Regions from separate parts of the Ectothiorhodospira sp. 9100 genome, predicted to be linked through region 2. Evidence: riboswitches for the same ligand, from Rfam matches in the RefSeq annotation. Region 2 holds a riboswitch; each other region holds the start of a gene.
The links. A riboswitch is a leader RNA that binds a small molecule or an ion and turns the genes downstream of it on or off. The one in region 2 is predicted to bind cobalamin.
Positions count from the first base shown of each region.

Region 1: it holds a riboswitch for cobalamin, as region 2 does, so the genes downstream of both, LPW29_RS14315 (DUF4198 domain-containing protein) here and bluB (5,6-dimethylbenzimidazole synthase) in region 2, are expected to answer to the same signal.
Region 3: it holds a riboswitch for cobalamin, as region 2 does, so the genes downstream of both, LPW29_RS12115 (TonB-dependent receptor domain-containing protein) here and bluB (5,6-dimethylbenzimidazole synthase) in region 2, are expected to answer to the same signal.

Region 1 covers NZ_JAJNAN010000071.1:34-7,593, forward strand. Annotated here, with positions in the region: partial or broken gene LPW29_RS14290 (hypothetical protein) at 1-225, opposite strand, end outside; partial or broken gene LPW29_RS14295 (energy-coupling factor ABC transporter ATP-binding protein) at 270-851, opposite strand; gene cbiQ (cobalt ECF transporter T component CbiQ) at 917-1,696, opposite strand; gene LPW29_RS14305 (hypothetical protein) at 1,700-2,287, opposite strand; gene cbiM (cobalt transporter CbiM) at 2,284-2,901, opposite strand; gene LPW29_RS14315 (DUF4198 domain-containing protein) at 2,906-3,697, opposite strand; cobalamin riboswitch at 3,842-4,044, opposite strand; gene LPW29_RS14320 (cobalamin B12-binding domain-containing protein) at 4,365-5,471, opposite strand; gene LPW29_RS14325 (putative bifunctional diguanylate cyclase/phosphodiesterase) at 5,625-7,560, shown strand, end outside.
Region 2 covers NZ_JAJNAN010000011.1:43,889-51,448, reverse strand. Annotated here, with positions in the region: gene LPW29_RS05475 (ABC transporter permease) at 1-450, opposite strand, end outside; gene LPW29_RS05470 (ABC transporter ATP-binding protein) at 453-1,094, opposite strand; cobalamin riboswitch at 1,194-1,395, shown strand; gene bluB (5,6-dimethylbenzimidazole synthase) at 1,445-2,197, shown strand; gene LPW29_RS05460 (YaiI/YqxD family protein) at 2,292-2,780, shown strand; gene LPW29_RS05455 (hypothetical protein) at 2,817-3,161, shown strand; gene LPW29_RS05450 (transglutaminase family protein) at 3,230-4,027, opposite strand; gene LPW29_RS05445 (hypothetical protein) at 4,208-4,909, opposite strand; tRNA gene LPW29_RS05440 (tRNA-Leu) at 5,069-5,154, shown strand; gene LPW29_RS05435 (universal stress protein) at 5,241-6,050, shown strand; gene LPW29_RS05430 (hypothetical protein) at 6,115-6,534, shown strand; gene LPW29_RS05425 (carbon-nitrogen hydrolase) at 6,564-7,442, shown strand; gene LPW29_RS05420 (YgaP family membrane protein) at 7,552-7,560, shown strand, end outside.
Region 3 covers NZ_JAJNAN010000044.1:2,660-10,219, reverse strand. Annotated here, with positions in the region: gene LPW29_RS12140 (efflux RND transporter permease subunit) at 1-828, opposite strand, end outside; gene LPW29_RS12135 (efflux RND transporter periplasmic adaptor subunit) at 832-2,079, opposite strand; gene LPW29_RS12130 (ABC transporter ATP-binding protein) at 2,191-2,973, opposite strand; gene LPW29_RS12125 (FecCD family ABC transporter permease) at 2,976-3,944, opposite strand; gene LPW29_RS12120 (cobalamin-binding protein) at 3,941-4,891, opposite strand; cobalamin riboswitch at 5,398-5,652, shown strand; gene LPW29_RS12115 (TonB-dependent receptor domain-containing protein) at 5,814-7,560, shown strand, end outside.

The DNA.
Region 1 (7,560 bases), on a different contig from region 2:
GGGACCGGCGTTGTTGAAGAAGCGAGGCATGACCGCAGTATAGGACGGAATCTCGCTGGTAAACCAATGCCTGCGTACAACAGACAGGGACAGGCCTGCCCGCGAAGAAGTGCGGCACCGCGCTTCAGCTCCATGCACTCCGCCTTTCGCCACCGTGAGCGGCTCCCACGGTGCTATCACCTTGACTTGCTGCTTGACCCGGACAAGAAGAGTTTCGTAGATCACGCCATCAAGGCTGAAGGATCTGTGATCCTCGATATTCTACGCAATCAGGCCGCCTTGAGGCTTCCGCCGCTCAGCATCACGGCGCGCGGAGCGACCGCCTCGCGGAATGCCGGATCGTGCGAAACCAGCAGGACCGACTGAGGCAACGCGTTCAGGATCGCGACAAGCCGCGCCCAGTTTTCCTGATCGAGCGCGTTGGTTGGCTCGTCCAGCAACAGCACCTCGGGGTCCATTGCAAGAACCGTCGCGAGTGTGATCAGGCGCTTTTCTCCACCCGAAAGGTGATGGGTGATGCGGTTGCGAAGGTGCATCAGATCCAACCTTGCCAACACATCGTCGACGATGGCCAGCGCCTCGTCTCGGCCTCGGCCAAGATTGAGCGGGCCAAAGGCGATGTCCTCGGCGACTGTCGGACAGAAGAGCTGATCATCGGCATCCTGGAAGACGAGACCGACCCGGCGGCGGACATCCTCGAAATCCGCCTCGGCCTTCCGCAATGCACCCAAGATGCGTACCTCTCCCGCGTCCGGCCTCAGAAGCCCCACCACGATCTTGAGCAGCGTGGACTTGCCCGCACCGTTCGGCCCGATCAACGAGAGCCGTTCGCCCGGAGCGAGCACCAGTGAGGCGTCGCGCAGCACCGGCTCTGCGCCCGGATAGGCAAAGTGGATGCCGCGAAGGTCGATTTGCGTCACGCGAGAAACTCCAGCGCAACGAGCGCTGAGGTCGCGATAAGCGCGATGGCAACGAAGGCGGCGTCCGATCGGGTAAAGCTGACCTGCTGCAAAAGGACTATCCGCCCCGAAAAGCCCCGGCACTTCATGGCGCCAAGAATGCGTTCGGAGCGTTCGACAGCGCGCACCAGCATCATGCCGACGAGGTAGCCGAAGCTGCGATAGGTGTGCCAGTTCGTGCCGGGCCGGAAACCGCGCACTTTCATCGCGGTGCGCAGGCGCAGGTATTCCTCGCGCAGAACGCCGATATAGCGGATCGAGAACATCAGCAGGTGGACCAGTTTCTCGGGCATCTTGAGCGCATGAAGGGCATACCCGAGCGTGACCGGTTCCATGGTGCCCACAAGGACCAGCAGCGCCAGCACGACGGCATTGGCCGTCAGCGCGATTTCGACCGCAAGCGCGATCCCCTGCCAACTGGCGGTCAGACCCCAGATGGTGAAAACCGGGTCGCCGGAGACCGAAAAGGGCAGGATCACAAGCATGAACAGGATAAAGCCGTCCATGGCCGCCATTCGTGTCAGCGTCTGCCGCAGCGGCAGGTGCGCGGCGAGCAGTAGCACCATAGAGAACACGAAGGCGAGCGCCAGCACGTCCAGCCGCGAACCGGCAACGACGGCGATGGCATAGACACTTGCTACCACGATCCGCAAACGCGGATCGACCGACTCAAGCCAGCCGGGAACCTCCCCGGTCGGACACAGCGCGGCCTGCTGTGGCGACAGCACGTGCGCCATGGGTCAGGCTGCCAGCCTGCGGCGGGCCGCAAGGTAGAAGCCCAGCCCGAAGAGGCCGACGATATAGCCGATCCCGCCAAGGATCGACTGGAAATCGTTGTGGTTCTTGTAGGCCATAATCTCTTGTCTGAGCGGGTGCATCTCCCGCCGCACAATCTCGGCGATGGCGGCGCGTTCTTCGTCCGTCAGAGCGGCAATGGTGACTGTGCCTGCGTCAAGTTCCTCGGGCGTCCCCTCAGGCACAGGGTCGGGCTCCGACGCTGCGACGCCCATGATGGCAGCGACGTCTGCAGCCGGCATTCTCATCTCCGCGACATGGCCCGCGCTCAGATCGGCCCGGAAGACATGGGTCACAGCCTCGGTGGGGGTATAGAGGAAAAAACCATCCTGGTCGGTCATGGTCTCGCCCAGTTTGATCCCTCCGGCGTCGAAGACCTCCACCAGCAAATCGACCGCCATCTCGCCGTTGGAAAAGCCGATCTCGCCCTCGATGTCGCTGCCGGCCGGGAAGACGGAGGAGATGACGTTGTGGGCCAGCCCTGCCACGGGCAGGGCAACAAGCGCAAGCGCGAGGAAAAACCTGCGGATCATGCCCATGTTCCTTTTATCGTGTCGAAGAGGTCTGGTTTGACCTGACGCGCGAGATATACTGCAGCGGCGCACAGCAGCGCCTCGATGACCATCACCGGGATATGGGCGAAGAAGACGAACTTCGCGGCGGGCACGAATGCATCGCCGGACATCACAAGACATATCGCCACCAGAAGTGTCGTGGCGGCGATGGCGAAAGCCCCGCCGACCCCTGCCCAGACCGCGCCCACCACCGGCGTGGCACGCGCGATCAGTGGGCCGAAGATGATCCCCGCCAGCACGGCGGGGAGCGCGATGTTCAGCGTGTTGATGCCCAGTACCGTCAGGCCACCGAAGCCAAAGAAGACGGCCTGCAACAGCAGCCCCACGAAAAGCGCGGGAAAGGCGGCCCAGCCGAGGATAAGCCCGGCCAGGCCATTGAGGACCAGATGCACCGACGACGGGCCGATCGGTACGTGGATGAGAGAGGCTACGAAAAACGCGGCCGACAGCACACCCGCCGCCGGGATCTTTTCGAGCGTCAGCTGCCGAAGCCCCAGCGCGATCCCGCCCACGGCAAGCACGGCGCCGCCTATGACAACCTCGTTAGCAAGCGCCCCGTCGACGATATGCATAACCTTACTCCAGCTCGGTCGCGTGGATCCAGATCACCGCGTCCTGGGACAATTCCTTGCCGTCGAACTCGGTTTCGGTACCTGCACCAAGTGCCGCAAAGCCCCACCAGCCGGCGGTCGGAATGCCGAAGGTGAAATACCCGTTGGCATCACTGATCGCGACCAGCGTGCCGCCCGCGGGCGGGGTGACGGTGGGCTCTGTTGTGGTGCCGCCCGCAATTTCGGGCTCGGACGCCATGTATTCGATCTCGATCTCGGCATCTGCGACAGGCGCGCCCTCCGACAGAACCCGGCCCGTGAAGGTTGAACCCACCAACACGTTGTAGGGGCGGTTCAGCGGCTGGATCTCGGCTGGCAGGCCCATGATGCCGTCCCAATCCGTGGGCAGGCCGTTGCGGTTCAGAAAAACGCGCGTGATCTGCTGGATATAGATGTCCTCGGAGTCCTCGTAATAGGGCTCGGGCACGGTCACCAGAACGTAGTCGCCCGACCGGCGGATCGGGACAGAGCCAATGAAGGCTTCGCCCGTATTCTCGACGCCCTGGAAAGGCGCGGGCTGTAGCGTATCAATAAGGTCGGTGCGCTCGCCGTTGTGGATCATGTAGAACTCGCGCGGCATGGCGAGATCCATTACATATCCATTGTCGAAGGGATGCCAGAAGATCAGCTTGACCGGGATTTCGCCGGGCGTCTCGATCACAGCCTGTTCGGTGTAACTCAGCAGGAAATGTGCCGATGCCGTTATCGGCAGGGCGGCGGCGGCAACTGCCGCAAGAAGGGTTGTGCGAAGGGGCATGTACGTCCTCTTTCGATCGTGCAGCGTGCAGCGCTCGCGCCACGCTTGGAAAAGACGGACGGGGAGATTTGGCGGGAGCGCGGCAACAGAAAGACGAGCCCATGCCAGACGCGTTTCCCCGGCGTCCAGATGACCGCACGCCCAAGGGCATGCGCATAACCGGCAGGTCTCCTGGCTCGCAGTTCACCGCCCTGGCTGGCCTTCCCGGATCGCTCCAGTGGCATCTTCAGCCGGACTCGCCGCTCACAGTTGCGGGGACAGCCGCGGATTCGGTATCAAGACACCCCACCGCGTTCCCTCTTGCCTCCATCCCGGGAAAGGATGGAACCGATCACGCGTGCTTTATGCCCCGTCATCGTCTGGCTGTCAATCTCATTCCTGGCGGGCTTCGGCCATTGCCGCGAACTGGCGAGGCTGGTCTACATCTGCCTTGCAGAGGACGCGCCGGACTTCGACTGGGTAGGCCTCAAATCATGCCCTGGCACGCCCCAGTCTACCAGTCCCGGTGAATCAATCTGGACATCTCCCCACAGAGCCCACCCACACCCTGCCACCGTCCCGACTCCCTCACCGGGGGAATAATCTGCCTCAAATCAGGTGGTGATCAGCGATTAGGGGTGGGAAACAACAGGCGTGGCTCATCGGGATGATTGTTCAAGACCGGTGCTCAGCACCCCCATACCTGGACATCGCCCACCAGTTTCAGGGCATCACGGGCGTTGGCGGCCCAGAGATCCGCACCGATGACCATGGCCAGGGAGGGCACCCTGTTGATCAGGTTACCACCCACCAGGATCAGGGGTTGCAGCCCCACCTGGTGTTGGCGAATCTCCTCAATCAATTCACGCACGGCCCAGAGATGACGAGGCAACGAGACCGTCAGCCCCACAAGATGGGGGTCGAATCGGCGAACTTGCCCCAACAGGGAGTTTCGAGGCACATCCGCTCCCAGAAACTGCACGGACCAGCCCGACATCTCAAACGCATCTGCAATCATCCGCAAACCAATGACATGCCGATTGCCGGGAGGGGCCGCAAACAATGACCGCATCCCGTTCGAGGTGGATGAGGGTCGGCTGAGCAGCAGTTGAGCCATCACATCCTGTGCGATGGAGCTGGCCAGATGCTCCTCGGCTACCGTGAGGCGATTGGCATGCCACTCCTTGCCAACCTCATACAGAGCCGGTTGCAACAACTCATGCTCAGCCTCGATCAGGGTATCGCCCCTGTCCATCGCCTCTTCCAGGAGTGCTGTGGCGGTGCGGCGGTCGCCAGCAATCAGTGCCTGCATGACCTGATCGGCGACCGGATCCACGGTCACTTTGGATGCTTCAATAACACCCGAGGTATTGGCATTCTCCAGAACACGAGCAGCATGGGCGAAAAGTTCGCTCATCCTCGCCCGATTGTCCGCGCAAAGATAGCGCGACAGGCAACCCTCCATTTCCTGTAAGGCATGAAAGACAACGCCAGTCGACAAACCTCGCCGGAGCAGGAGGGACGATAGCCACTGCAGGCAGTCTTCCAGGGGTTCATGGATGCCAAAAACCAGTGCCGGACGGATAAACTCCAGTAAAAAGGTCAGCTCTTCACGGCATCGGTCTGATCCGAACGCCCCGCCGTCGGCGTAGAATTCCGGAAACCGAGCCGTGATACGATGGCTGGAGAAGCGAATGAGTTCCTCTCGATGGTGTTCGAACTGCTGTACGCCCTCCGCATCCAACCTGAACCGGTGGTTCTGATGGGTGAAATCAACGGTCGGACTGGGTATCACCCTGGACAAGAGAACCTCGCTTGAAACACAAACCCAAGTTTTCGGGGCACTGACGCAAGATGATAGCCCATTCCGTCCAGTTTCTGAGCCCGCAATCACCGTCTCCGAGAGCCGCCCATCTCAACCCTTGGACACGGGCGGGGAATGACAGGCATGGACGTGCCTGACCATTACCTGAAACAGGAACTCTACGAACTCATCCGCAAGGATGCTCGGAGCTTTGATTTTCTTCAGAAAGCCACGCTGGACGGGATCTGGTTCTGGGATATTGAACACCCGGATCATGAATGGATGAGCGATGGCTTCTGGACCATGCTGGGGCAGGATCCAGCCACCAAACAGCCGCTGGCCCGGGAGTGGCAATCCCTGGTAGACCCGGAAGATCTGAAGGTCGTCCATCAAGCGCTTGAAGAGCATTTTGCCAACCCCGAACACCCCTTTGATCAGATTATCCGCTACACGCACCGCGATGGCTCGACGCTCTGGATTCGCTGTCGGGGTATGGCCATTCGGGATGATCAAGGACGACCGGTGAGAATGCTGGGAGCACACACGGACCTGACACCCGTCAAACGTGCCCAGGCTGAACTGGAATCCCGAACGCGCGATCTGGCCCGTATAGCCAGGGCGATGGATAACGCTCAGGAAGGCATCATCATCACTGACTCGCAAGCCAGCATCCTATCCGTGAACCGGGCGTTCACGCAGATTACCGGTTATACCGCCCCGGAGGTCCTCGGGCACAACCCTCGCCTGCTCCAGTCGGGCCGACATACACCGGATTTCTACCAGGCCATGTGGCGAGACATCATTCACGCCGGTACCTGGCAGGGGGAGATCTGGAATCGACGCAGAAATGGCGAAGAGTATCCCCAGTGGACCACCATCAGCCAGGTACCCGGGGAGGATGGTCAAATGGACTATGTGGCTGTCCTCAGTGACCTGACCGACAAAAGGCGTACCGAGGAGCGTATCGCCTTTCTCGCCCATTACGATCCATTGACGGGACTGGCCAACCGCCATCTACTGATGGAACACCTGAACCGCTCACTGGCTCACTGCCAGCGAGAGGGACTCCACCTGGCAGTGATCACCCTGGACCTGGATGATTTCATTCAGGTCAACGAACGTGTTGGCCACGAAGCAGGGGATCGAATCCTGCGCAGGGTGGCGGAGCAGTTGAAATCCTGCCTTCGCAAGGGCGACATGGTCGCCCGCCTCGGTGGAGACGAGTTCGTTGTCGTGGCTCAACTACAGCCCGGGATTGACCAGATCCGATGCCTCACGCAAAAAATGCAATCCAGCCTGCCCCAGACGCTGGATGATGAACTCCAGCGTCTGGGCCTGACGGCCAGCATGGGGGTTGTGCTCTCCAGCCAGGGAGACGATGCAGACACCATGCTACGACACTCCCATCAGGCCATGTGTGCAGCCAAACAGACAGGCAGAGGGACCTTCTCCGTATTTGATGTTTCGCAGACTCAGGCAGTTCAAGCACTTCGTGATGAACGTCAGCGCATCCTGCGAGGCATTGAGCAGGAAGAGTTCGCCTTGTTCTACCAACCCAAGGTGGATCTCAAAAGCGGCTGGGTCAGGGGTGCCGAAGCCCTTATCCGATGGTACCACCCGGACAGGGGACTCCTGTCCCCTGACGCCTTCCTGCCGCAGACCGCCGGGACGGACCTGGAGTTCCAGCTGGGTGACTGGGTGCTGACCGAGGCTTTGCGTCAGATGGATACCTGGCGGAGCCTGGGAAAGAGCATCCCCGTCAGCATCAACGTATCGGCAACACATCTGCTGCAACCTGGATTCGCCCGGCGTCTGGAGGAGAAGCTTCAGGAGTATCCTCGCCTGGCTCCGGGTGACCTGGAAATTGAAATCCTGGAAAGCGCCGCCGTGGAAGACTGGCAACGCGCGGCACAGGCCATGCGTGACTGCCGCAACCTGGGCGTGCGATTTGCTCTGGATGACTTCGGTACCGGCTATTCATCGCTGGTGCATCTGCGGCGCCTGTCCCTGGACACATTGAAGCTCGATAAGAGCTTTGTCGGCACCATGCTGCAAAATCCTGAAGATTTCAGCATTGTGG
Region 2 (7,560 bases):
CCGGTCCAGGCCCAGGGCAATGCCCGTCATGGTATTGCCCAGCAGCATACCCAGCAGGGGGATAGCGTACTGTGGCTCCCACCACGGGGCGGGGCTGATGATGACCGTGAGGGCCAGGATCGTGGCAGTAAAGGCCGATGTGAACATGGCCAGGGTGCCAATACCGTATCCCCACCAGCCTCGAAAACGCCTTGCCTGGCGTGCCATCACCTCGCGGCCCGCCACCAGTAGCATGATCAGCGCCATCAGAGCCACCCAATGCAGGGCAGCGTGCTCGAACAAGGTAGTCAGCACCAGTCCGATGAGCAGCAACTGGATCACGGTGCGCGCCGCTGCCACCAGCAGGCCCTTGGAGAGGCCCATGCCCACGCGACTCGTCAACAGCGCCAAGGCCATGACCAGCAGGGTAGCGATGCTCAGATCCCAGGGGGAAAGATGTATCACCTCCATGTTCAGGCCCTCGCTTCCAGCGCGGGTTCGGCCAGCCGCCCCCGTTCCATCATCAGCAGACGGCCACCCAGTCGCTGGCGCTGCTCATGGTCATGGCTGACCCAGATGGTGCCGGCCTGTCGTTCAGTCATATATCTCCTGACCAGGGACTCCATGCGCAGAGTATTGTCAGGATCCAGGTTGGCCGTGGCCTCATCCAGGAGCAACACTCGAGGACCATTGCCGAGCATCCGGGCCAGGGCCAGGCGCTGACGCTCGCCACTGGAGAGGCGCTCCACCTCCCATTGGCGCACGTCCGACTGGAACCCCAACTGCTCCAGCCAGTCGTCCTGAACTCCCGTGAAATGCGCATCCACGGTATCCGCCCACCACACGGGCTCTGCCGGCAAATACCCCACCTGGCGGCGCCAAAGGGCGGGGAGAATGGTTTCCCGCAACTGGTTGTCCAGCCATACCTGGCCACGAAGGGGATCCAGATCGGCAATAGCCCTGAGCAGCAGCGACTTGCCGGCTCCGGAGGGCCCGGCGATGAGCAACAGTTCGCCAAGCGCCAGTGACAAATCAACCGGCCCCATGTGATCGGATTGCAATCCAGTCAGTTGAAGCAGGGGGCCATCGGTGACGGCAAATGTAGGCGCATCCATGCGGTCAGTATACCGACAGGTTTTGGAAAATGGGGCACCGGTTTCCACCCGGGACATCCTGCCGAACCAGGCAGACTATCCGTTATACTGCACCCCGCCATTCATCATCGGCTGTCGGGTGCCCGTTTTTACACGGGAGAATCGGGAATGCGGTGGGGTGATCGATCCACGATCACCGAGTCCGCAACGCGCCCAGCGCTGTGAGGGGGACCGCGGAGACATCATGCCACTGCCATGCGCGGGAAGGCGTTTCCACGGGACGAACCCGAGTCAGAAGACCGGCCCGACAGCTTCATTATGCGGCAGCAAGGCCGGGCTGCCGTCCCACCTGCTTGAACAAGGGGAATAACATGCAGGCTGGTGATTCAAACCACGAACCTCACCGTTTCACACAGGCCGAACGCGAGGCCATCTACCGCAATATGCTCTGCCGGCGGGACGTGCGAGGGCAGTTCCTGCCCGACCCGGTGCCCGATGATATGCTGGCCCGGATCCTGACGGCGGCCCACTTTGCTCCCTCGGTAGGCTACATGCAGCCCTGGAGTTTCGTGGTCGTCAAGGATCCGCAAATCAAGGATCGGGCGCATCAGGCGTTCACCCGTGCCAATGAAGAGGCAGCGGGGATGTTCGAAGGCGAGAAACAGGAAACCTACCGCAGTCTGCGCCTGGAGGGCATTCTGGATGCCCCCATCAATCTGTGCATCACCTGCGACCGGGAGCGTGCCGGCCCGGTGGTGATTGGTCGCACCCACGACCACCGAATGGACCTTTACAGTGTGGTCTGCGCCGTGCAGAACCTGTGGCTGGCCGCCCGCAGCGAGGGGCTGGGCGTGGGCTGGGTGAGCATCTTTCGGCCGGAGGACATCCGCGAGGTACTGAATCTACCTGACGAGATCGTCCCCGTGGCCTATCTGTGTATTGGCCGTGTCAGCCACTTCCACGACAAACCTGAACTGGAAGCCGCAGGCTGGCGCCCTCGATTGCCTTTGGAGCAGTTGATCCATATGGATGGCTGGGGGCATGCCCCCGCCCCGAATGACGACCTGGTCAAAGCGGTTCGGGCATGCCAGGCCAAGGCAACCCGCTCTGAAGTCCCCCTTTAACTCCCCTGCATCCAGGGGGGCTTCACCCCCTGGATGCAGGGAGTCAGGGCAATCACAGGGGATCCTGAACAGAAATGTGGTTTACACTGGTGCAATGACATCCATTCAACCCGCCACACACGACCCCGGCCCTCGCATATGGGTGGACGCGGATGCCTGCCCCGTGGTGATCAAGGAGATCCTGTTTCGTGCGGCACAACGCACCCGAATCTCCGTCACCCTGGTAGCGAACCAATTCATCCAGGTACCGCGTTCACCCTTTATCAAAACCCTACAGGTGGGATCCGGCTACGATGTGGCGGATAACGAAATCGTGCGCCGGATCTCCTCGGGGGACCTGGTCATTACCGCCGACATCCCCCTGGCCGCCGAGGTACTGGACAAGGCGGGACAGGCACTCAACCCGCGTGGTGAGTTGTACACCCGGGACACAATCCGCCAACGCTTGCAGATGAGAGACTTCATGGACACCCTGAGGGCAAGCGGCGTCGACACCGGCGGCCCGCCAGCCCTCAGCCAGGGTGACCGGCAAGCCTTTGCCAATCAACTGGATCGATGGCTGCAACGAAACGCCGGGGCTTAACCCAACCCCCTACCCTCCCCTCCTTAAGGAGTTCCTATGAGATTCGCCCGTTCCCTACCCCTGATCGCCGCCGCCACCACCTGGCTGATGCTATCAGCCTGCGGTGGAGAGGAGCCCGCCGCGCAAGTCCCCCTGATGGTACTTGCGTCCCAACCCGCCAGCCATGATGGCCAAATGATCACCACTCAGGGTGTGGTGCGCTACGTGGAGGACCCCCTGCACTACTGGATCGAGGATGAGCAACTGCGTCGCGTGGGGGTTGAACCGGACGATATGATCGCCCCTCACCTGGGTGAGACCGTCAAGGTGACAGGCCGTTTTCACTACGCCCCCGAAGAAGGGCGCAGTCTGCAGCTGCATCAAGTGGAACCATTGGAGTGAATGCCACCCCGCTGCCGCCCTTGGGACAACCTCGCTAACGGGGCAACCCAGGGGAGGGGGCGATCAGCTCAGTGGGTCAGATCCTCGATCTGCTCCACGAATACGTCCATGCGAGAGGGGATCACCAAGGGGCCAAACTGGTTGAACACCGGCACATCGGAGGCATCACGACCATACCCCAGACGTACCCGTCCAACCTGCGTTTCCGCCTGAGTGGGGTCGAAGGTAAACCACTGCCCGCCCACATAGGCTTCGAACCAGGCATGGAGATCCATGGGTTCCAACCGATGCAGATAGCCCACCACATAGCGCGCCGGGATACTCAGACTCCGGCACAGTGCAATACCCACCTGGGCAAAATCGCGGCAAACCCCGTTGCCTCGCTCGATGGCCTCCCGCGCCGAGATCGGAGCAGGATCGGAATAGGTGAGATACGTCATGTGGCGATGGGTCCAGCGAGTGATGGCATCCACCTGATCGTACCCCGGAATCTTGCCCTGCACGATCTGTGCGGCCTGCTGACCCAAACGATCCGAGTCGCAATAGCGGCTCGGAGTCAGATACATGAGCGTATGATCCGGCAAGTCCTGCACCAGCACAAACGGCGCTCCCGGCACTCGCTCCAGCCTGTGGGGCACCTGCACCTCTGACTGCACCTGCACCTGGAAATGCCCGGGCGGCGCCGTCAAACGTTGCCAAAGATTGCCGTACATATCGGTATATTCGATGATCGGCATGCCAGGTGAGACAGTATAGCGGTCCTGGGCCACCCACTGGTGTGCATCGCTACGCGGTCGCATGAGCAACAACATGGGACTCTCCACCTGGAAGTCCATCTCAAGGGTACAACCCACCCGCAACCACATAGATCGACCTCCCGGGGTCGTTGCCAATATACAGGGCGCCCGCCGGATGCAGGGCACCCTGCTAGACCGGGCTCACCACCCGTTCATCAGTGTACTCCTCTGCCGGGGACGAAATCCCAGGAACATGCGGCATTCAGACGCTCGAATGCAGGATGACGGCAGGTCTCGTGCTTTCATCATCTATGACAGCATATTTCTCAACATGGAACGTACCTCCTCGCGAACGATTTCGCGGATGCGCTCCTCCGAAACAGGTGATTCTGGCGGCGGCAATGCCTCCAGGCGCGCACTGATCATGGATGCCACGATGGCGTCCAGGCTGCCAGCGGAGGCGCGGTCCTCTGAAGGGCTCTCGGGCTGCGATGCACTTTCCGGCTTTGCGGCCATGTCTGCTTCCTCGTCTGAATCCTGCGGTGTCATGGTCGGTTCCGGCTCCGGTTCCGGCTCCTGAGTCGGTTCTGGTTCCGGAGCCGCTTCTGGTTCCGGCTCTGGCTCTGGCTCTGGTGCCGCTTCAGGAATCATCCCCGGGTGCAACGGAGTGGGGGTGGATGCCGACTCGCGCTTGGGCTCGGACTCAGCCTCCACCATATCCAGCAAGGCCTCCTCGGGATCCTGAAAGGGCTGGCCATTGTCGACATCGTCATGGTCCTCGGGAGGTTCATCAATGACGAATCGATTCAACTCACCGTTCTCAATCCATTGCGCCCACTGCTCGTACAGGGCCTCCTTATCGTCTACCCCCTCTACATCGCCGGAGATAAAGGAAGATATATCCTTGACGTGGTATTTTCGCTGTACGTAATCCGCCAGCAGCGGGCCTACCTCCTCGCTACCGCGGGTCAGGGCCACCAACCTCATCAAACTCTCGGATTTGGCACTCATCTTCTGTTTCCTTGGTCAGTCATGAAAGGCACTCACCCCAGGTTAGCGGCATCAGGGGCTCTGGGTTAAGTCCATTGCTTTTACCCGCCTGCCGGGGCCGTTATACTGCCCTCCTGCGGGTGCATCATGTGAGTAAGGCACCGAACCTGCAATCATCCCGCCCGGGTGGCGAAATGGGTAGACGCAAGGGATTTAAAATCCCTCGGCCTCAGGCCGTGCCGGTTCGAGTCCGGCTCCGGGCACCATATTCCATCGGATCAATCCAAATGGATACCACGGCGGCAGGCAGCCTCACCGGATACCGCCGACCGATGCGCTGGAGGTGATCCAAATGAACAACATCGTTGCCTGCATTGACGGATCCCGCGCTTCGCCATCCGTATGTGATCACGCGGCCTGGGTGAGTCGGTGCATGGATCTTCCCGTGGTGCTGCTCCATGTGAGCACTCAGCCGGAAACCTCCGGTACTCGACCGCCCCCCCAGGAACAGGCGCAACAGCAAGGACGTCAGTTGTCTCAAAAACAGGGCCAGACCCTCCTGAACGAGGCCTCGGATCGACTGATGCGCCAGGGCATCCTGGAACCGGGCAATCTGCTGCGCCAGGGCGATATTGCCCAGATGCTTCAGGAACTGCAGCACGAGGCCCGCATTGTGGTGGTGGGCCGCCAGGGAAATCACTCCAAAGGCGACATGCAGCAGGTGGGCCGCCACCTGGAAACCATCATTCGCACCCTGGGCACACCCGTGTTGATCGTCCCGGAACATTACGCCACCCCGCAGCGTTTCCTGATCGCCTACGATGGCAGTGAAGCAGCCAACAAAGTGGTGGCCCGGGTAGCGCAAAGCCGGCTGCTCAGCGGGCTGTCAGGGCATCTACTCATGGTCAGCAAGGATAACGCCGACAATCGTGCCATGATCCATGCGGCACAAAGCATTCTGGAACGCAAGGGCTTCACCATGCGCGCAGAGGTCCGCACCGGTCCCGTGGAAGAATCCTTGACTGCCTATCAGGAGGATCACGACATCCAACTGACGGTGATGGGTCCCCTCGGACATTCCAGGGTCCGACAGTTCTTCGTGGGCAGCACGACCACGCGCATGCTGAAGAGATCCCGCACACCGCTACTGATCCTGCGCTGACATCCCGTCCCAGACCCCGAGACACCCTTGTACCGGGGTGAACCCTCATCCTGGCAGACAATCCATGCGATTCGCCAAGAAACAACCCAAAAACGCCTCACCCCAGCCAGCGAGACATCCCTGGCTGCGCTCCAGGCAACCCACCTATCGCATTGCCGCCGTGGGCGTGGGGCTGCTGATGCTGGCCGGGCTGGGCGTCTATATCGGCGTGGGCTACCTGGGGGGCATACCCCAGCAACTGGTGCTACTTTTTTCAGCTCCGGGCATCCCCATGGGGTGGTGGTTCCTGACCATGTCCACATGGAATGCTGGCCCCATCAACAGCCTCATCATCCAGGGTGCCACCGGTGCCTGCCTGATGACCCTGGGCATTCTCATCCTGTTCGGAGCCTATGGGGGGATATTCCTTGTCAGCCTGGGCCTGATGCTATTGGCCTGTTTTCACTTCTACCTGGCCGTGCGCAGCTTCCGACGTCGGCTTTGATCACACCTGAAACCCGCAGACCCCACATCATGCGTATTGCTCTCATTCAACAATCCAACACCGACAACACCCAGGCCAACCTGGACAAAAGCCTGCAGGGCATCCGCCAGGCAGCTGAACAGGGAGCCCGGCTAATCATCCTGCAGGAACTGCACACGGGCCCCTATTTTTGCCAGACGGAGGATACCCGGGTGTTTGATCTGGCCGAACCCATCCCCGGCCCGACCACCCAAACTCTGGCGGAACTTGCGGCAGAACTGGGCGTGGTGATTGTCGGCTCGCTGTTCGAGCGACGTGCTGCTGGCCTCTACCACAACACCGCTGTGGTGCTGGACAGCGATGGCCGCTTGGCCGGATGCTACCGCAAGATGCATATCCCGGATGATCCGGGGTATTACGAGAAGTTTTACTTCACCCCCGGGGATCTGGGCTTTCATCCCGTGGATACCTCCGTGGGACGCCTGGGGGTGCTGGTCTGCTGGGATCAGTGGTTCCCCGAGGCCGCTCGACTCATGGCCCTGGCCGGCGCTGAATTACTGATCTATCCCACGGCCATTGGCTGGGACCCGTGCGACAACGCAGAGGAACAGGCTCGCCAACGGGAGGCATGGATGACCGTGCAACGCGCCCATGCGGTGGCCAACGGGGTGCCTGTGGCCGCCTGCAACCGGGTGGGCTTTGAAGCCGACCCATCCGGCGTGGGGGCCGGAAGCCAGTTCTGGGGCAGCAGCTTCGTCTGCGGCCCCCAGGGAGAATACCTGGATCAGGCCTCCACCGATGAAGAGGCCTGCCTGCTGGTGGATGTGGATCTGGCGCGCGGCGAGGCCGTGCGGCGTATCTGGCCATTCCTTCGGGATCGGCGCATCGATGCCTACGGCGACCTGCTCAAGCGGTATCGTGACGCCTGAGTGGATCCATAGCGAAATTTCCAGCCCTGGATCCACTCTTATCAACGACACGACGCCCATTTACCGTTAGAGTGAGGGGTTGCTGTAACAACCCAAGGAGGTTTTAAAGATGAATTTT
Region 3 (7,560 bases), on a different contig from region 2:
GCCCTGGTAGCGGACGAAGGTCTGGTTGTCCCGGGGGCGGCGCTCGATCTCGGCTACGTCACCCAGCAGGATCAGTCCGCCCTCTGCCTCGGAACGCAATGGCAGCTGCGCGAAATCCATGGCCTCACGACCCTGGTCCAGGCTGCGCAGTTGCCGGGCCGTGTCGTCGCGACCCACCATGCCCGCAGGCAGGTCCTGGGAGAGATCGTCCACGCGCTCGCCGATCTGATTCAGGGACATGCCCAGGTCCAGCATTTGCGCCGTGGGTACCTGGATGGCCATCTGCTCTTCGGGCAGACCGGTGAATTCGATGCGGGCGATGCCCGCATCCAGTAACTGGCGTTCCAGATCCCGCACCAGCGGGCGCAGTTCTCGCAGGTCGTCCGGGCCGGTGATCAGCAGTCGGGCGATGGGCTCATAGCGGATCACCCGGGTGACCACCGGGGTTTCGGCAGCCTCGGGCAGGTTGCGCTGCTGGGCCACCCGATCCTTGACCTGGTCGGTGGCCAGGGTCATGTCGGTGCCCGATTCGAATTCCAGGGAAATGCTGGCCACCCCCAGGGAGGAGGTGGAGGTGAGGTTGCGCAGGCCGTCCACGGTGCGCAGTTCCTGTTCCAGCGGAATGGTGATGCCCTGCTGCACATCCTCGGCGCTGGCGCCGGTCCAGGCGACCTGAACGGTGACGAAGTCCAGGGCAAAGGTGGGGAAGAACTGGGTGTTGAGCTTGAGCAGTGCCCAGGATCCGGATAGCAGCATCAGGACCACCAACAGATTGGCGGCCACGGGATGGCTCAGGAAGAAACCGATCACACCTCGGGAACGGGTCATGGATCACTCGCCTTCGGGGCTGACACGGAGCCCGTCCATGGCATTGGGCAGGCGGGTGACGATGATCCGATCTCCGCTGGACAACTCGGGGCTGGTGACCAGCACCTGTTCATCACCCGAGGGGGCGGTCCACTCGCCGAGGCGTTCCACGCCGATACGGCGCATGCGCCCCTCTTCCAGTCGGTAGATGCGGTCCAGGCCGTACAGGGCTTCGAAAGGCAGGGCGATCACGTCCGTTTGTTCGGGCAGGGAAACGCGCACGGTCATGAAGCGGCCCAGGGGGATCTCTCCGGCCCGGGAGTCGACCCGGAAGATGCCTTCCACGCCGGCCCCTCCTGTGGGGCTTTCGCCGGCCAGTCGTGTGAGGGTGAGGGGGACTTCCAGACCATCCACATGTCCGGTGGCCTCTGGTGTGCTCTGCTCATCGAGGGCCGCCCGTACGCGGGGCATGTAGGTGGCAGGTATGGGGGCGCGCACCTCCAGTGCCTCCAGGTCATACAGGGCGACAAGGGCATCCCCTACGCGCACCCGGTCTCCTGGTGCCACCTGCACTTGCGAGATGCGGGCGTCGAAGGGCGCCGTGATGTGGCTGCGCTCCAGATCCAGTTGTGCCTGTTCCAGCAGTGCCTCGGCGCGGTGCACGCGGGCCTGGATCTGCTCCCGCTGGGTCTCGAAGTCGTCCACGGCCAGTCGGCGGTTGGCCAAGGCCAGGGCCTGTTGCTCCAGGGCCCCCCGGGCATCGTCCACGGCGGTGGGGGAGCCCACGTTGCGTCGTTCCAGGTTCTGGGCCCGTTCCAGAGCGCGTTGGGCCAGTTGCAGGAGGGTCTGTTCCCGTTCCAGGGCTTCCTGATCCCGGACATGGCTGCGCTCCTGAGCGCGCAATTGGGCCCGCAGTTCATCTAGGTCGGCCTGTCGCTGGTCCACCAGCAGGTCCAGTTCGCGCGTATCCAGCTCCACCAGGGTATCGCCTGCCTTGACCCGTCGTCCTTCCTCGGCAGGCACCTGATCCACGTCGGCTTCCACCGCGGCCCTGAGGCTGGCGGCCCGGGGGGAGGTGACGTGACCATACAGGGTGAGTTGAGGCGAGAGGGTTTGCAGTTCCACCTGCTGTACGTCTACCCGCCATGACCGCTCGCCCACCTCGCGAGGCGGCTGTTCCGGGCGGGTGATCATGAGCAGGATGAAGCCCAGGATGCCCAGGGCGATGAGGATCAGGGGCAGGAAGCGGCGAACCGGTCGGGAGAGATTCATTGGAGGTGCGGAAATCCTTGTTGGCGTGCGACTGGATTCGGCGGGGCCGCGATGGGTTTGGATTCATTCTACTAATGCAGTTGATGACAAGGCCAAGGAAAAGATCAAAATCTAGCGCCCCAGCGGCAGGAAGACCGGCATGCCGTCCACTTCGCCAGTGGCCAGGGGTTGGCCGTACAACTTTTCCAGCGCCTTTGGCATCAGCATGTCCCGGGTGGTTCCCCAGCAGGCCTCACCGGTAGGGTACATGAGCAGCAGGTGGTCACAATAGCGGGCGGCCAGGTTCACATCATGCATGGTGAGGATGGCCCCACGCCCCTGGGTGATCATCCCGCGGACGATGTCCAGCACTTCCACCTGATGGTGCAGGTCCAGGTGGTTGGTGGGCTCATCCAGCAGAAACACCTGAGGGTCCTGGGTGAGTGCCGTGGCGATGGCCAGCCGCTGGCGCTCGCCGCCGGAGAGCGTGGCGATGGGGCGTTCTTCCATGCCGGTGAGGTCTACCTGGGCGAGGGCGTCCTGGGCGGCGGCGTAGTCCTCGGCGGATTCCAGTTCCCAGGCGCGCAGGTAGGGGTGTCGGCCGATGAGGGCGGTTTCCAGCACGGAGGCCGGGAAGCCATCCTGGCGATCCTGAAAGACCATCCCCAGATGCCGGGCGATCTGACGCCGGGGGAGTTGGTGGATGGGTTTGCCTTCCAGCCGCAGACTCCCGTGCCGCGCCGGGCGCAGTCCGGCCAGGGTGTGCAGCAGGGTGCTCTTGCCCACCCCGTTGGGGCCCAGCACACCCCAGCATTCGCCGGCGCGCACCCCCAGGTTGAGGGGCGCACCGTCGGCGCGGCCGGGGATGTCCACGACGAGGTCGACCAGTTCCAGTAGGGGGGGGAGGGGCTCCATGATTACCTGCTCCTGTGCAACAGATACAGAAACACCGGCACGCCCAGCATCGCCGTGATCACCCCCACCGGCAACTGCTGCGGGGCGATCATGGTGCGTGCCAGGGTGTCCGCCAGGGTGAGCAGGATGCCCCCCGCCAGGGCCGAGGCTGGGAGGATGATGCGCTGGTCATTGCCCAGCACCAGACGCAGCATATGGGGCACCACCAGGCCCACAAAGCCGATGCTGCCCGCCACCGTCACTGCTGTTGCCGTCACCAGGGCGGCAACAATGTAGAGGGTCCACTCCAGCGGTCGCACCGCCACACCCAGGGCCGCTGCCTGCATGGGCCCTCGGGCCAGCACGTTGAGGCTGCGTCCCAGGGGCATGGCGGCCAGTACCACAATCACCAGCACCGTCCAGGCAGGCCAGAGGCTGCGGGCGTGGGAGAGATCCCCCATCAACCAGTACAGCATGCCGGGCAGTTCCTCCGTGGGGCTGACGGCCAGCATGAAGCTGATGAAGGCACCCCAGCCAGCGGCGACCACCACGCCGGTCAGCAGCAGGCGCGTGGGGGTCCAGCTGCCGGTGCCATGGGCCAGGCCGAAGACAATCAGGGTGGAGATCATCGCGCCGATGAAGGCCGACCCCGAAACCACCACGGTACCCAGGCCCGCGAGCATGGCCAGCAGGGCGCCCACTGCCGCTCCGCCCGACAGGCCCAGGACATAGGGGTCAGCCAGCGGGTTGCGCAGCAGAACCTGCATCAAGGCGCCGGCCACTGCCAGCAGTCCACCGGTGGCAAAGGCGGCCAGGGTGCGGGGCAGGCGCAACTCCAGGATCAGGGTGCGATGCAGGGGCTCGCCGCCGCCGGTCAGTACCGCCAGGGTCTCGGCAGGGGTGAGCGGTACGCTGCCCACCGCCACGGCCGTGATCACGGCGACCAGTGAGCCTCCCAGCAGGATGGCCAGGATGAACGCCAGGCGCGTCACTCATCGCTCTCCACGCGACGTTCGCGGGCGGTTTCCAGGAAATCGCAGATCATCCGGGTGCCTTCCAGGATGCGCGGCGTGGCCCGCTGGATCAGGGAGGGGGGGATGAAAAAGAGGTTGTCTCGCTTTACGGCAGTCATGTCGGACCAGCGTCGCCAGTCTTCCACCCATTGCGGATTGTCCTCGCCCATGCCGCCGCCGATGATGGCCTCGGGGTTGGCGGCCAGGATGACCTCGCGGTTCAGGCGCGGGACCCGGGTGTCCAGGTGGCCGAAGATGTTCTGGCCGCCGCAGAGGCGGATGGCTTGTGAGATGAGGTGTTCCTCATTGAGGGTCATCAGTGGGCGGTCCCACACCTGATAGAAGACGGTGACGGGCGGTTGTTGGCCATACCGGCCCTCGAGTTCCCCCAGGGTGTGGCGGACCTGGGCGCTGGCTTTGTCACCGCCGGCCGGGTGGCCGGTGAGGCGTCCCAGGCGTTCCAGGCCGGAGGCCAGTTGTTCGAAGGTTTGTGGGTTGCTGAAGTAGAGGGGGTAACCCAGGGCTTCCAGGCGTTCCAGCTGCGCCCGCACATTGCCGCTCTCCCAGGCCACCACCAGGTCCGGTTCCAGAGCCAGGATGGATTCCAGGTCCAGTTGTTTGTAGCTCCCCACCCGGGGGATGTCTTCGGCGGCTTTTGGGTAGTCGCTGTAGTTCACTGTGCCGACGATCTGTTCGCCGGCGCCCACGGCAAACAGGTTTTCCGTGATATGCGGTGCCAGGCTGATGATGCGTTTGGCCGGTGCCTCCAGATGCACTTCCCGACCCCGGTCATCGGTGGCCGTCACGGGTTCCGCGTCAGCCTGTGTGGTCGCTGAAGCGGTGATAAGAAGGATGCAAATTGCGGCTATCTGTGCCCATTTGCGGGGAAATGGCGGGGTATGGCTTATGTGGTGGGGGCGTCTCATGGTGTTGGGGTCGGGCGCTTGAAAGGAAGGCATCATAACAGCGATGCGGTTGCTGGCCACCTGCAGGACCCTCCGGACCCACCGGTATCCAACCCTGCCAGCGTCCGCTGCCTTGTAGGAGCGGCCCTCGGCCGCGAATGGTCCTGATGCCTCCTGTGTGCCTGGGCTTTTTCCCGTGCCCAAGGGCCTTCCTCCCATGTGCCAGGGCTTTGCAGTATGCCCAGGGCCTGCCTCCAGGGTGCCAGGGCTTTGCGCCGTGCACAGGGTCTGCCTCCGGGGCGCATTTCTTGCGGCGGGACGCCGTGAATACGTCCCTGTAGGCTTGACCGCCGCATCCATGCGGCGAACACCCGCCTCCAGAAATCCACCCCGGAGGCAGACCGGACGCGTTGGGGCTTGCGTTCGGGGGGGGGCTCCGAATAGGCGCGCCTCAGGTGCATGGATATCCATCTGCTCTGACAGTAACCCCTGCGGTCCATATTGGAATATCCACAATCGTTTGCGTATGATACGGCCTCGCTTCAGGTGCCAGATGATTGACATCCGTCTGGTGAAACGGGAAGCCGGTACGTCTGCCAGATTCAGCAGATCAGTCCGGCGCTGCCCCCGCAACGGTAGGCGAGACGAGGGTTTCTGCACGTCACAGCAGGAGCCCAGGCAAGGCGGAAAGCCACTGCGCGCAAGCGTGGGAAGGTGCCTTGACCCGGTCAGATGATGACCCGTCCGCAAGCCCGGAGACCGGCCTGATGCGTTCACGCGGCATTGCGGAGGGCTTTGCGCGGCTCGTCTTTTCGGGTCTCATTCCGGCGGATCTCGCCTTGCGGTGCGCACGCACCCACGGGCCTGATCGATCCGCTGCTCTCCTCGTGCCGCATCCTGGCCCAACCACAGGTGCGCGGGCGGCGCACCGGAGAGCACAGATATGCAAACCCGATCCTTCCTGCCGGCAGCCGTGCTGCTGGCCATCCCTTCCTTCGTCAGCGCCCAGGAACAGTTGGCCCAACTGGACCCCATCCTGGTCACCCCCACCCGCACAGCCCAGACCACCGACCAGACCCTGGCCTCCGTCACCGTGATCGACCGGGAGGAGATCGAGCGGTTGCAGCCGAAGGAGTTTGTGGATTTGTTGAGAGGGCGGGCTGGGATTGGTGTGAGTCAGAATGGGGCTTTCGGCAAGAGCACCAGCATTTTCATGCGTGGCACCAATTCCGATCACACGTTGTTGTTGGTTGATGGGGTGCGGATGGGATCAGCAACCACGGGTGGCGCATCTTGGCAGTTTTTGCCTCCATCTGAGATAGAGCGTATCGAGATTGTGCGCGGGCCAAGGACCAGTCTTTATGGCTCAGATGCCATCGGCGGCGTAATACAGGTATTCACCAAGAAAGGGGATGGGCCGGCGCGAGTCCGGGCGCATCTCGGTGCAGGATCTTTCAATGCTTGGGAAATTGGCGCAGGTGTATCGGGGGCGAATGAGAGTACACGGTACAACTTCTCAGCTAATCATTCGTCAACTGATGGAATCAACGTTCAGGACGGGGTAGGTGACGACGGTCGGGACGGTTACGAGAATACATCGGTGACTGCGAGCTTGTCACATGATATAGCTGAAGGGCCGGAATTTTTTGCTACGGTGTTCCATTCTGAAGGTGAAACAGAATTTGATGCCACCGAAAAAGATTGGTATCGGTTTAGTCACGGCGCCGCTCAGCTCGGGCTTCGCGGTCAAGTGACTGATGTGTGGTTTAGTTCCTTATCTCTTGCCCATAGCCGCGATGAGTTAAATAGGCGTGGCGTTTCGCACTCACAGTTCAATACGGCTAGAAACCTAATATCTCTGCAGAATGATTTTTTTATTGGACAGGAACATATATTGACCTTGGGCGCGGACTACCTGGAGGACCGTGTTACGGCCTCTGAGGATTTCTCCCAAACCAGTCGCGATAATGTGGGGTTGTTTGGGCAGTGGCAAGCCGATGTTGGGCAGTACGACATTGCACTCAGCTTACGCCATGACGATAACGAGGCATTTGGGACTGAAACGACGGGGCAGATGGCTTTGGGAATTCAACTTGCCAGCGATTGGAGTGGACGTGCCAGTGTTGGTACCGCTTTCAACGCGCCGACATTCAATCAGCTCTACTATCCTGGGTACGGAAATCAAGACGTTAAGCCTGAGCGTTCTGAGACCTTTGAGGCGGGCGTTCGGTATTCGTCAGGCAACTATTATGGGGATGTGGCGCTCTTCCAGACGAATATTGAAGATCTCATCCCTGTGTTTCCTGTTGAAAATATTGACAACGCGAGAATTCGTGGTGTCGAGCTTGAAGCTGGCCTTGAAGTGAATTATTGGTCGTTCCGTGCCGCATTAACTCATCTTGATCACGAAGATCGCGATACGGGGAAAAAGCTGGAACGTCGGCCTGAGAATTCTGGGCGTCTGGATCTGGATAGATACTGGAACAGGTTTTCTGTTGGAGCAACGGTGACAGCGGAGGGGTATCGGTTCAATGATAAAGAGAATGAGGATCGTCTTGGCGGTTTTGCGCTTGTTGATCTCCGGGCATCCTATAACATTTCCACTGAGTGGACCTTGAATGCAAAACTGGATAATGTTCTTGATAAGGATTACGTGACCACGCGAAGTCGTGTCTATGACTTTACTCAAG